Regions from separate parts of the Pseudarthrobacter cremeus genome, predicted to be linked through region 3. Evidence: riboswitches for the same ligand, from Rfam matches in the RefSeq annotation. Region 3 holds a riboswitch; each other region holds the start of a gene.
What was found. Region 3 has a riboswitch for S-adenosylmethionine ahead of ACS5PJ_RS04085 (DUF1737 domain-containing protein). Riboswitches for the same ligand answer to the same signal wherever they lie in the genome.
Positions count from the first base shown of each region.

Region 1: it holds a riboswitch for S-adenosylmethionine, as region 3 does, so the genes downstream of both, ACS5PJ_RS13260 (cobalamin-independent methionine synthase II family protein) here and ACS5PJ_RS04085 (DUF1737 domain-containing protein) in region 3, are expected to answer to the same signal.
Region 2: it holds a riboswitch for S-adenosylmethionine, as region 3 does, so the genes downstream of both, ACS5PJ_RS20015 (aminotransferase class V-fold PLP-dependent enzyme) here and ACS5PJ_RS04085 (DUF1737 domain-containing protein) in region 3, are expected to answer to the same signal.

Region 1 is NZ_JBPZHC010000006.1:235,160-239,700, reverse strand. It holds gene ACS5PJ_RS13275 (RNA polymerase sigma factor) at 1-56, opposite strand, end outside; gene ACS5PJ_RS13270 (YegP family protein) at 290-667, opposite strand; gene ACS5PJ_RS13265 (adenylosuccinate synthase) at 1,003-2,292, opposite strand; SAM riboswitch class I at 2,570-2,676, shown strand; gene ACS5PJ_RS13260 (cobalamin-independent methionine synthase II family protein) at 2,690-3,898, shown strand; gene ACS5PJ_RS13255 (uracil-DNA glycosylase family protein) at 4,112-4,541, shown strand, end outside.
Region 2 is NZ_JBPZHC010000014.1:20,532-25,072, reverse strand. It holds gene rsgA (ribosome small subunit-dependent GTPase A) at 1-718, shown strand, start outside; gene hisN (histidinol-phosphatase) at 773-1,597, shown strand; SAM riboswitch class IV at 1,755-1,868, shown strand; gene ACS5PJ_RS20015 (aminotransferase class V-fold PLP-dependent enzyme) at 1,905-3,323, shown strand; gene ACS5PJ_RS20010 (class I SAM-dependent methyltransferase) at 3,436-4,194, shown strand; gene ACS5PJ_RS20005 (metal-dependent transcriptional regulator) at 4,220-4,541, shown strand, end outside.
Region 3 is NZ_JBPZHC010000002.1:80,991-85,531, forward strand. It holds gene ACS5PJ_RS04070 (glycoside hydrolase family 26 protein) at 1-813, shown strand, start outside; gene ACS5PJ_RS04075 (O-succinylhomoserine sulfhydrylase) at 823-2,031, opposite strand; gene ACS5PJ_RS04080 (rhodanese-like domain-containing protein) at 2,032-2,442, opposite strand; gene ACS5PJ_RS04085 (DUF1737 domain-containing protein) at 2,439-2,696, opposite strand; SAM riboswitch class IV at 2,710-2,825, opposite strand; gene ACS5PJ_RS04090 (hypothetical protein) at 2,972-3,490, shown strand; gene opgC (OpgC domain-containing protein) at 3,638-4,541, shown strand, end outside.

The DNA.
Region 1 (4,541 bases), on a different contig from region 3:
AGCTCCGGATCGCGGGCGCGGGCACGCAATACGTCGTCTGTCAGCGCATCGGTCACGGGACGCAGGGCTTTCGGTGAAGGGGAAGGGGCTTGCCCCGCTAACTTTACCCTCCGGTAACCGTGCTGCCGGCAACCCCACGAGCCGGCTGGGGGACAAAAAGGCCGGGCTGGAACATGATGGGGGACAAGTTCCAGACCGGCGCTTCATAGGGGTAATCGCTGACACAGGCCACAGGGTTACGCCCGGTCACAAGAAACTTTGAAAATCTTATTGAGGCCGGAATTCAGCCTCAGGCGGGCGCCTGTGTTGCGCCGATCCAGCGCGGTGCGGGGACCTGCCGCCGCGGAGCCTTGGCATGGTTGAAGGCTCGGAGCCTGGTCACCGGAACCCGCTGTTCGTCGCACACCGGCTGGACTGCAACCGGCACAGGAACCGGCTCCGCTACTGGCACCGCCACCGGCTGGGCTGCTGCGGCCGGCGGCGAAACGCGTGAAAGGTCCGTGACCAGCCCCGTCCCGGCGCACTCCCGCACGGCCGCGATCCCGGCTGCCACCGCCGGCTTGTCAGCGAACGCCTCCGACACAGCCATCACCGTTCCGTCCGGCCCCATCAGCCTGAACCTGAACAGCGAATCGGCGTCCACAAAAACTTCAAACATCCCGGCCATGGCAAATCCTTCCGGTCTGCGGGTGATCAGCTCCGGCGACGTCCTCGCCACCGGCCTGCCCGGACGCGTTGCTGCGTCCGGTCCCGCGGGTCTGGTCGAACGATCTGTTGATCAGTTCAGCGTGTGCTTAAGAGTCTGGCCGCCGCTCCGGGAGCCCCACAAGACCGGCCCGGTAAACCCTGTGTAAATTGCGTACCACCGCCCGCAGAGCCCGCTCAGGCCCGCCCAGGCCTGGCCAGCAGCGCTGACGCCCGCCCTGTAACCCACGCCTTAACCACCGACGCCGGCGGGGTTACCCTTTCAGGTGACCCGCCGGCGTCGTACGTGTGTGGACTTTAGTCCTTGATGAGGTCGTTGACCACGATGGTCTGATCGCGGTCCGGGCCGACGCCGATGGCGGAGAACCGCGTACCGGAGAGCTTCTCCAGCGCAAGCACATAGTTCCGGGCGTTCTCCGGGAGGTCCTCCAGGGTGCGGGCGCCGGTGATGTCCTCGGTCCAGCCTTCGAAGTACTCGAAGATCGGGACAGCATGGTGGAATTCGGTCTGCGTCATGGGCATTTCGTCGTGCCGGACGCCGTCGACGTCGTACGCCACGCACACCGGGATCTGCTCAATGCCGGTCAGGACATCCAGCTTGGTGACGAAGTAGTCCGTGAAGCCGTTGACGCGGGAGGCGTGGCGGGCCAGGACGGCGTCGTACCAGCCGCAACGGCGCGGGCGGCCGGTGTTGACGCCGAACTCACCGCCCGTCTTCTGCAGGTACATGCCCATCTCGTCGAACAGTTCCGTGGGGAACGGTCCGGCGCCGACGCGCGTGGTGTAGGCCTTGATGATGCCGATCGAGCGGGAGATGCGGGTGGGGCCGATGCCGGAACCCACTGACGCACCGCCTGCCGTCGGGTTGGAGGACGTGACGAACGGGTACGTCCCGTGGTCCACATCCAGGAAGGTGGCCTGGCCGCCCTCCATGAGCACCACCTTGCCCTCGTCCAGCGCCTTGTTCAGGACAAAGGTGCTGTCGATGACCAGCGGGCGCAGGCGCTCGGCGAAGGACAGGAAGTAGCTGACGATCTCCTCCACCTCGATGTCGCGGCGGTTGTAGACCTTGACCAGGAGTTCGTTCTTCTGGCGCAGCGAGCCTTCCACCTTCTGGCGGAGGATGGATTCGTCAAAGACGTCCTGGACGCGGATGCCCAGGCGGGCCACCTTGTCCATGTACGCGGGGCCGATGCCGCGGCCGGTGGTGCCGATGGCCCGGCTGCCGAGGAATCGCTCGGTGACCTTGTCCAGGACCTGGTGGTAAGGCGCCACCAGGTGGGCGTTGGCGGAAACGCGCAGTTTGGACGTGTCCGCACCACGGGCCTGAAGTCCATCAATTTCCTGGAACAGCGCCTCGAGGTTCACCACGCAGCCGTTTCCGATGATGGGAACCGCGTTGGGGCTGAGAATGCCGGCCGGAAGGAGCTTGAGCTCATACTTCTCACCGCCTACGACGACGGTGTGTCCGGCATTATTGCCACCATTGGGCTTAACGACGTAGTCCACACGGCCACCCAAAAGGTCTGTGGCCTTGCCTTTTCCTTCGTCGCCCCACTGGGCTCCTACGATCACGATTGCTGGCATGGGATCCTCCCCCATTCGTTCGGGCCGCACTCCGGGTACTCCATCCGGTGGTGCACCGGACGGCCCACCGAAAGCCGGCGCCGTTCATGAGAACGCCCCGAAGGCAACAGCCTGGCGGGAACGGTTTATGACGCCCTGCCACGCAAGAGTTCGGGGCTCTTACCACCCAAGTTTAGCCGATGCCCGGGTTTCTCCACTCGTTCGGCCTGGCAGGGTTCACACACGAAACAATCGGGCCCGGACTTGCCCGGGCCCCACAGATGGCCTTAAGTGAGAGTACCCATCCGGAGCGGCCGAGAGACCTGGCTCGTTGACGCCGCAGCAACCGCGCATGAGCAGGGACAACTCTGCCCGCGCAGGTGCTACTGCCAGGACCGATGGAAAGGAAAATCCCCCGATGTCCCAGAACTCGGACCACATCCAGGTCACCCACGCAGGTTCCTTGCCCCGCACCCCGGAGCTCATCGCTGCCAACGCCGCGAAGGAGACCGAAGGCATTACCCCGGAATTCCTGGCACTGCTCGAATCGTCGGTGGCGGAGGTCGTCAAGCGGCAGAAAGACGTGGGAGTGGACGTTCCCAACGACGGCGAATACGGACACACCATGTCCAGTTCGGTCGACTACGGAGCCTGGTGGAACTACTCCTTCGCGAGGCTCGGCGGCCTGGAACCGACAGATGTGGACCGGTGGAAGGACGCCACGGTGCACCGCTCGTCTCCCGGGCACATTGTGCTGACCTCTTTTCCGGACCGCCGCGACAGGCTTGCTTTCAACGACGCCTACACCGATCCGTCCTCGGGGATCCTGGCGCACCGCAAGAGCGTTTCCCAGCCGAAGATCACCGGGCCCCTGACCTACACCGGACAGGACTTGGTGAACTCCGATGTCACCAACCTGAAGAAGGGCCTCGCCGCCGCAGGCCTCAACCAGGGTTTTGTGGCGTCGCTGTCCCCCGGGTCATGCGCCCGCGTGGCCAACGAGTACTACAAGTCCGACGAGGAGCTGCTCTACGCCTGCGCCGACGTGATGCGGGAGGAATACAAGGCCATCATCGACGCCGGCCTGACAGTGCAGCTCGACGACCCTTCCCTGGCCGAAAGCTGGGACCAGATCAACCCCGAGCCGACGTTGGAGGACTACCTCAAGTTCATCCAGCTCCGGGTCGAGGCCACCAACTGGGCCCTGCGTGACCTGCCCCAGGAACAGATCCGCCTCCACGTCTGCTGGGGATCCTGGCACGGCCCGCACACCACCGACATTCCGTTCGGGGACATTGTCGGCTCGGTGCTGCAGGTCAACGCCGGAGCGTACTCCTTTGAGGCCGGCAACGTCCGCCACGAGCACGAATGGCGGGTCTGGGAGGACACGAGGCTTCCCGAGGGCAAAGTGATTATTCCCGGCGTGGTGTCACACGCCACCAACGTGGTGGAGCACCCGGACCTCGTCGCGGACCGGATTGTCCGTTTTGCCGAGGTAGTGGGCCGGGAGAATGTCATCGCCTCCACCGACTGCGGGCTGGGCGGGCGCGTCCACCCGCAAATCGCCTGGGCCAAGCTGGAGGCCTTGGGCGAGGGCGCCCGCCGCGCCACCAAGCGTCTCTGGTAGTTTTTCGATCCGGCTGCAGGGTCCGTCCTGTGCCTTCCATCACGGGAAGGCCATGGACGGACCCTGCATTTTGCGGGGCTTGCTAAACTGATAGAGACCGACCAGGAATCGGTCCACAACACATTTCAAACCATCCCGGACTTGGCGTGCCCACCGCGCGCCCATTTTCCGGATTGGCAGCAGCACCGATCCCCGCAGGAGACATTGCCCTTCATGACAGCCCTGGCACCCGAATCATTCCGCGAACAGCTCCTGAACCGCCGTTACGATCCAAATGTTGCCGCAGTCAACGAGCTGTGCGATTCACTGCAGAGCGTCAAGCCGCACACCCGGGTCCCCTATGTCGACCCGATGCACGACGTCGATGAGTGCCGCATCATCAGCCTTTTCTCCAACATCGGCGAGGCGGACCCTTCGGGCTTCATCACCGCGGGCGACGACGACGCCACCACCCGCATGCTGGGAATCCAGTGGAAGCTGGGCCTGCGCCCCGAGTGTGTCATGCCGTGGAACGTCCACCCGTGGCACACCGACGGAGAGCCCAACGGCAAGTTCACGCCGGACCAGATTGCCTCCGGCCTCAAGCCCCTGCTCAAGTTCCTAGCCCTGGTGCCCCGCGCCTCGGTGATCGTCGCCCACGGCA
Region 2 (4,541 bases), on a different contig from region 3:
CGCAGCCAACCCGGAACCGCGCACCGGCTTTATCGACCGCGCCCTCGTGGCAGCGTACGATGCCGGCATTGAGCCGTTGCTGCTCGTCACCAAGGCCGACGTCAAGGACCCCGCTGAACTGTTGTCCAACTACGAGCACCTGGACTTTCCGGTCATCATCAGCCGGACGGCAGACTCAGCCGCCTCTGGCATCGACGCCCGCTCGGACGACGGCCTCTCTGCGCGGCTGGACAGCGACGCCGTGGAGCAGCTGCGGGCCCACCTGGACGGCAAAGTGACGGTAATGCTGGGCCACTCCGGCGTCGGCAAGTCCACCATGGTCAACGCGCTCACCGGAGCCGAACGGGCCACCGGCGGCGTGAATGCGGTGACCGGCCGCGGCCGCCACACGTCGTCGTCGGCCCTGGCTTTGAAACTGACCGACGCCCCGGCGGGCAGCTGGATCATCGACACCCCGGGCATCCGCTCGTTTGGCCTCGCCCATGTGGACCCGGACCGGATCATGCGCTCGTTCCCCGACCTTGAGCCGGGAACCGACGCCTGCGAACGCGGCTGCAAGCACAACGCAGCCGCCGTAAACTGTGGCGTCGATGCGTGGGTTGCCGCCGGCAAAGCCGGCCCCACCGGCCCGGCCCGGCTCGCGTCGCTGCGACGGCTGCTGGGTGCAGATCCGCGGCTGGAAGGCCAGGAAACCAAGGAACTGGGCAGCATCAGCTAGCTGCTGAACGCCCGCCTCCCCGGCTCCGCAGCCCGGAGACGGTAGTTTGTAACCATGATCCAACCCGCTTCGAGCTACAACGATGACCTGCGCCTCGCACATGTGCTGGCCGATTCCGTGGATGACCAGACCATGAGCCGCTTCAAGGCACTGGACCTGCACATCGAGACCAAGCCTGACCTGACACCGGTCACGGATGCGGACAAAGCCGCAGAGGAAGCCATCCGCGGCCAGCTGTCCCGCTCGCGTCCCCGCGACGCCGTCCTTGGGGAGGAATTCGGCAGCTCCGGCCACGGGGCACGCCGCTGGATCATCGATCCCATCGACGGCACGAAGAACTTTGTCCGGGGCGTTCCGGTCTGGGCCACCCTGATCGCGCTCGTTGACGAGGGCGAACCCGTGGTGGGTGTGGTCAGCGCACCCGCCCTGGGGAAGCGCTGGTGGGCCGCCAAAGGGGCCGGGGCGTACATGGGCAGGTCCCTCGCCGCTGCAACCCGCCTTCGGGTTTCGGACGTGTCCAGGCTGTCCGATGCCTCCCTCTCCTATTCAAGCCTGGGTGGCTGGAAGGAGCGCGGCAACCTGGACGATTTCCTGGGCCTGACCGAGGACGTCTGGCGCACCCGCGCGTTCGGCGACTTCTGGTCTTACTGCATGGTGGCCGAAGGTTCGGTGGACATCGCCTGTGAACCGGAGCTGAACCTGTACGACATGGCTGCGCTGGTCCCCATTGTGGTGGAAGCCGGCGGCCGTTTCACTTCCTTGGAAGGAGTGGACGGGCCGTTCGGCGGCAACGCCCTGGCCACGAATTCCATCCTGCACTCCGAGGTCCTCAAACGGCTGAATCCGGGCCTGGACGATCTTCTCCAGACCGCTCCCTAGAACCCCATACCGAATTATCTGCGGCGGGCGCCTCCTCCGGGGGGCGCCCGCCGTCGTTTGTTCGAAGAATGGGACCCCGCCCAAATTGCGCGTAATAAAGTCCTTAACATTCGGCCGGGCTTCTTTCCCCCGGCGGCGATGTCCTACGCTCTTAACAGGTCACGAGTGCCAGCGCTAAACCCCGGTTTGCTGGCCGGCAACCCTCCATTCGCGGTGGGGTGCCCCGGGTGACGACCAGGCCGGTCCGGAACGGACCCGGCAAGCGCGGATTCCCGGGTAACGGGTGTCCTTTCAAAGTGAGGTCTCCGTGACAACTGCCACTGTCTCCCCCGACTCCGTCTCCACAGTCCACGCCGCTAACACCGATGTGCCCGCCCTCGCCGGACGCCCCCTGTCCGCCGTTACCGGCGCAGAAATCCAGGCCCCGCTGATCCAGGGCGGCCACATCCGCTACGCCAACCTGGATTACGGCGCTTCCGCGCCGGCGCTCTCCGTGGTGTCCGCCTACCTGAACGAGATCCTGCCGTTCTACGCCAGTGTCCACCGCGGGGCCGGCTATGCATCGCAGATCAGCACCTCCGTCTACGAGAACGCCCGGAACATCGTGCGCAACTTCGTGGGCGGCCGCCCGGACGACTCCGTGATCTTCACCCGGAACACCACCGACTCGCTGAACCTGCTCGCCGGCTGCCTTCCGCTGACGGACGGGCGGCCAAACGGCGATGTCCTGTACCTGGACATCGAGCACCACGCCAACCTCCTTCCGTGGCAGGGCGTGCCGCACCGCAGCGTGGTGGCTGCCGACACGATCGCGGGGACCATCGAGGTTCTCCGCGCTGAACTCGAGCAGGGAAGCGTCAGCCTGCTCGCGGTCACGGGTGCCTCCAATGTCACCGGCGAAATCCTCCCCATCCGCGCCCTTGCTGCCCTGGCCCACGAGTTCGGGGCACGGATTGTGGTGGATGCGGCGCAGCTCGCTCCGCACCGCCGGATCAACATCGGCGCGGACGACGTCGACTACATCGCCTTCTCCGGGCACAAGCTCTACGCGCCCTTCGGGGCGGGTGTCCTGGTGGGGCGCACCGACTGGCTCGACGCAGGCACACCGCACCTTGCCGGCGGCGGCGCCGTCCGCGAGGCACGGCTCGACGGCGTCAGCTGGGCCACCGGCCCGGCCCGGCACGAGGGCGGCTCCCCCAATGTCCTGGGCGCGGCCACCCTGGCCCGCGCCACCCAGGTCCTTGCGTCACTGGACCAGGAACGGTGGCACGCCCACGAGGCCGCCATCAGGTCCTTCCTGGTGGCAGGGCTGCAGAAGATCGACGGCGTCACCGTCCACCAGATCTTCTCGGACACGGATGCTGAGACCGGCACCATCGGCGTCGTGAATTTCTCGGTAGCGGGCTACGACGCCGGACTGGTGGCTGCCTACCTGTCCGCAGAACACGGCGTCGGCCTGCGGGACGGCCGCTTCTGCGCGCACCCGCTGCTCAAGCGCCTCGGCCTGCCCTCGGGTTCGCTCCGTGCCAGCTTCGGCGTGGGTTCACGGCTCGAGGACGCCCAGCGGCTCCTTGCCGGCATCGAACAGCTACGGAGCACGGGCCTGGGCTGGGATTACGTGGTGGATTCGGGGCGCTGGGTTCCTGCCAACGACACCCGCACATACCCGCACTGGGCGCCGAACACGCCTGGCACCGCCGGGGCGGCCCCCTGCATTGATGACTGACTTTTCCTGAAGCAGCAGGCCGCGATCAGGCGGCTGCGGGGTCCCGAACCTGGCGGCCCTCCCATGCGGTAAATTCGAAGGATACCCAGGGATCAGTTGAAGGAGGCCGCGAGTGGCACGGGGTGGCCCCAGGCTTGACCACGGCCGTCGCCGGGAGCTCGGCCAGAGCTTCCAGGACGGCGGCGAACACTACCAGCGGGTCCGCCCCGGCTACCCCGGTGAATCAGCTGACTGGCTGATCCCTGCCGGGGCCAGGTCCGCCGTGGACGTGGGCGCCGGCACGGGCAAGTTCACCGCCCTCCTGCTGGAACGCGGCCTCGCAGTCTCAGCGGTGGACCCCTCCACCGACATGCTCGAACAGCTGCGCGCCCATTACCCTGAGGTGTCCGCAACCCAGGGGACAGCAGAGGCGACCGGACTCCCAGACTCTTCGTTCGACGTCGCCAGCGTTGCCCAGGCCTGGCACTGGTGTGATCCGCTGCTGGCCAGCGCGGAGCTGGCGCGGATCCTCCGCCCCGGCGGAACACTGGGCCTGATCTGGAACCAGCTGGACACGTCCATCCCGTGGGTCCACCGGCTGTCCCGCATCATGCACGCGGGCGATGTCTACAAGCCCGGGTTCCGCCCAGTGGTGGGGCCCGGGTTTGAAGGCCTGGAGAGTCACCTCACCCGCTGGGAGGACAGCTTGAGCACGGCGGACATCATGGAGCTGACGAAATCCCGCAGCTACTACCTGCGCGCCGGGGAAGCCATCCGGGCCAAAGTCCTGGCGAACCTCGACTGGTACCTTCACGAGCATCTGGGCCACGCCGCCGGGGAAGACATCACCCTGCCGTATCTGACGCTGACATGGCGGGCTGCCAAGGCCTGATGGCACTACCGGGTAGGCTTGTGCCGTGAAGACCAGCGCGCCCTCCTCCTCGATCGAGGACTACGTCAAGGTCGTCTACGGCTTTACGGAGTGGCAGGACAAACCCATCACCTCCTCACAGCTCGCCCAGCGCCTGGGCGTCGCGAACTCATCAGTTTCGGAGATGGTGCGCAAGCTGAAGGACCAGGGGCTGGTGGACCACAAGCCGTACAGCGCCATCACCTTGACCCCGGCCGGCGTGCGGCTGGCCCTGTCCATGGTGCGCCGCCACCGCCTGATCGAGACCTACCTTGTTCAGGAGCTCGGTTACAGCTGGGACGAAGTCCACGACGAAGCCGAACTGCTCG
Region 3 (4,541 bases):
GGGGCTGCGGCAGACACTGAGCTTGACGCCGTGGCGGGACTGGTGGGGGAAAGCCCTGGCATCGTCCTGTCCTACAAGGACTTCCGGCAGGCCCCGCCGGTTTCTGAACTGGAATCGGTGGTGCAGCGCGGTGCGGTGCCGCTGGTCACCTGGGAACCCTGGATCGCGGGCGCCGGCGTAACCCAGCCCGCCTACGCGCTGGCCCGCATCACCGCGGGCGACTTCGACCCGTACATCAGCCAGTGGGCGGCAGCGCTTGCGTCCTGGGGCAAGCCGCTGATGCTCCGGTTTGCCCACGAAATGAACGGCAACTGGTACCCGTGGTCTGAAGCGGTCAACGGCAACAGTCCCGGGGACTACGTCCAGGCATGGCGGCACGTGTACGGCCTCTTCAGCGCGGCCGGTGCAACCAACGTCAACTGGGTATGGGCGCCCAACGGAGGCGGATCGGTTGAAACTTCCGTGCTGTATCCGGGAGATGCGTATGTGGATACCGTGGGCCTGGACGCCTACAACTGGGGCACCACCCAGGTGTGGAGTTCCTGGCAGCTGCCCGCCGCCGTGTTCGGCCCCTACCTGGCGGAGCTCCGGACGATCGCCCCAGGCAAGCAGATCATCATCACCGAGACAGCGAGCACCGAAACCGGTGGCAGCAAGCCGGACTGGAACACCGCGCTGGTCTCCTATCTGGGGACCCAGCCGGACGTCTCCGGTTTCGTCTGGTTCAACCTGAACAAGGAGACCGACTGGCGGATCAACAGCAGCGCCGCCTCAGCGTCTGCCCTCTCCTCAGCTCTGGCCGCCCGCCGCTAAGTCGGCCTATCAGATCTGCTTGAGCGCCTGCTCCAGGTCGCCGATGAGGTCGTCCACGTCCTCCAGGCCAACCGAAAGCCGCACCACGCCGTCGCTGAGCCCGATCGCCGCCCGGCCTTCCGGGCCCATGGCGCGGTGGGTGGTGGTGGCCGGATGGGTGATCAGGGACTTGGCATCGCCCAGGTTGTTGGAGATATCGATGATCCGCAGCCCGTCCAGCAGCGCAAAGGCGGCGTCCTTGCCCGAGCGGCCGCCCGTCGTCGCAAGTTCCAGTGTGAGAACGGTGCCACCGGCCTTCATCTGCTTGGCGGCCAGCTCGTACTGCGGGTGCGACTTCAGCAGGGGGTATTTGACCCAGCTGACGGCGGGCTGCTGTTCGAGCCATTCGGCGAGCCGCAGCGCGGACGCGGACGAGTGGTTCACGCGCAGCGCCATGGTTTCCAGGCCCTTTGTGAGAACCCAGGCGTTGAACGCGGACAGCGCGGGTCCTGTGTGGCGCATCAGTTGCTTGACCGGACCGTCGATGAATTCCTTGGTGCCCAGGATGGCCCCGCCCAGCACCCGGCCCTGGCCGTCGATGTGCTTGGTACCGGAGTAGACAATCACGTCCGCGCCGAACTGGCCGCAGCGCTGCAGCAGGGGAGTGGCAAAGACGTTGTCCACGACGACGGTGGCCCCGGCGGCGTGCGCCAGTTCGCTGACCGCGGCGATGTCCACGATTTCCTGCATCGGATTGGACGGCGATTCAAAGAAGACCGCCGTGGTGGGCCCGGACAGCGCGTCGCGCCACTGATCGAGGTCCGGTCCGTCCACAAAGACCGTCTCCACGCCCCAGCGCGGCAGGATTTCGTTGAGGATCACAAAGCAGGAGCCGAACAGTGACCGGGCGGCCACCACGCGGTCCCCGGCTGCCAGCAACGCACCCAGGGCGGTGAAGACAGCTGACATGCCTGACGCCGTCGCAAAGCACGCCTCCGTACCCTCCAGCAGGCGGAGGCGTTCCTGGAACGTGGCAACGGATGGGTTGCCGTAGCGGGAGTAGACGAAGCGTTCGTCCTCACCCGTGAAGGCGCGCTCGGCTGCGGCGGCGGACTCGTAAACGAAGCCCGAGTTCAGGAACACCGGCTCGGTGGTCTCCTGGAAGTTGGTACGGTCCAGGCCGCCGCGGACCGCCTGGGTGTCAGGGCTCCAGCCGGCGGCATCTTTGTTGAAGGTCACTTAGTTGCTTCCGAGGTTGGTGGGCAGGCCGCGGTTCTTCCAGCCGTTGACTGTGCGCTCGCCGTAGCGGTCAGGCTCGCCTTCGAAACCCTCCAGGATGTTGAAGGAGGTGAAGCCGGCCTGCGTGGCGGCGATGGCGGCAGCGATGGACCGCTGGCCGGAGCGGCAGAGGAAAACGAGTTCGGTGGTTGAGTCCTCGGGGGCCTGTTGGGTCAGGTCGGTGAGGAAATCCGGGTTGGGGATCCCGCCCGGGAACGTCCACTGGATGAACAGGGGGTCGTTGTCAGTGGCTTTGGTGTCCGGGATGCCGATGTGCGCCCACTCGCCCTCGGTGCGGACGTCCACCAGGATGGCGCCCTGCTCCAGCTTGGCCCACGCTTCCTCCGGGGTGAGGTCTCCGGCGTAGCTCATGCGTGGCCCTCGCCGTCGAAATCGAGGTCTTCCACAGCGGTGGCGACGGCGGCATCCGCGCTGGCGATGGCTGCCGGGAGGATGAGTGCCTGGGCAACGATCACGCTGCTGCCGTTGAAGGTCGCGGCCGGGCTGCCGTGCAGGACATACCCTTCGGCCAGGGCGGTGGAAATCCGTTCACAGAAGGCCTTGTCATCCGGCCCCGTGATGAGCCGGTACGACAGTTTTTCTTCAGGGGCAGGGGCGTCAGACACGACAGAACTCCTTCTTTCACGCTTGCAGCTCGAATGGGTCGATATGCCGAGTATTCACCTGAGGCACCCCGCCGCGAAAGGGAGGGTTGCCGACCGGCCAGTCAGGGCTTGGCGCCGGTTCTCATTACTCCCCAAAAACGTAACATCCGGCCCGCCCGGCCGCACCGCCGCGGTCGTCATGTTCCGTAACCAACACGGAGGTTTCGTCACCAGGACCGGACTTTCGTAACCGGCGCGTGCTTCTCCCCTGGCCAGCCGGGCGGGACAATCAGGTCATGGGGGACAGCGGCGGGAAAAGCGGCAGCAAGCAAGGGGCGAAAGGTGCCGGGGCCCGGTTGGTCGCCACGGCACTGTGCGGCGCTTCGATCCTGGCGGCCCTGGCGGGCCTGGCCGGCTGCCGGGACGCAGCGGGTCCGCCGCCTTGCATGCCGCCGGCGTACAGCGTCACGCCTGCCGAAGCCCGCCCCGGAGACCGGGTCACGGTCAGCGCGCAGGACGCAACGTGCGATGCGCGCTACGGTGCGGACGCCAAAGTCCAGGTAACGGTCCGGGACGCTGCCGGAATCAACATCCTGGAGGAACTTGCCCCCATGACCGACGACGGCGGTTTCACTTTCGTGTTCACTGTCCCCGCGGGAATGGCCGCGGGGGAGGCCGGGGTCACCGCCTACCCGTACGCCTTGGACTGGTGCGACGACACAGGGGTCAACAACAGGGCGGCGTCCGGACCGGAGACCCTAATCCGGGTCTCGTGTGCGGAGCGACTGGTCCCGCTGGTTATCCTGGCCGGCTAAGGTCCTGGCCGGCTAAGGCTGATCGGTGTGGCCGGCCAAGCCGGAGCCCGCACGGCAGTCCGCATCTGCCGGGGACCGATAGAGTTTGCGCAGGTGGCACCGGCCGCCATCACTGAAAAGCCGTCCTGGGGGAGGGTCCACACCCGCATGCCAACAGCCACCGTACCCAGGCGTGTGCCGGCGCCGGCCGCCTCCGGACTCCGCAGCCCGCTGCCCGCAGCGCTCCTTGCCGCCCTCCTCCTCCTGTTCAGCCTCCTGTCCAGCCTCCTGCCGGCCGGTGCTGCCGCGGCCGCCGAACCAGAGCCGGCCCCGGAGCCGGGCAAGCCCCTGCTGGGAGCTGTCCTCGAGTGGGGTCAGGACTCCGCCGGGTCCTTTGCCGAACGGCTGGGGGCCACCCCCGCGGTCTTAGGCCATGACATCTCCATCCCTTTCCGGACCGCCGAGGCCGCCAACCTCCGGCAGTTTCTGGACCAGGCTTCAGCCGTTGGCTCCCACGCAATATTCACCGTCAAGCCCACCGTTCCGCTCGAACAGATCGATGCGGCGGCGGCCCGGGCGTTCGTGGCCGAGGTGGCCCGCATTTCGGCCGGCTTCCAGGGCAAGGTGCTGGTGCGCTTTGCCCCGGACATGAACGGCAGCTGGGTTGGGTGGGGCCAGCAGCCCGGAGCGTATCGTGCTGCCTTCCGGGCCGTCGCTGCGGAGTTCAAGGAAACGGACGACGCCGGCACGCTCATGGTCTGGGAGCCGTACGTTGGCCGGGACTACCCCTTCGGACGGAACCGCAACGCCCCTCCCGCCGGCAGCGAGGGATTCGCCCTGCTGGACACCAACGGCGACGGCGCCTGGGACGGTGCCGACCGCGCCTACGCCCCGTACTATCCCGGGGACGACGCCGTCGAATGGGTGGGGCTTTCGGCTTACCACGATGACACTGCCGGGAAGGCCGCCGTCAACACCGTGCCCGGGTCCGGCGAGCTTGTCGGCATGCTGGCCGGAGCGGGAAACGAGGACTTCTACGCCACCTATGTGGAGCAAGCCGGCAAGCCGTTCC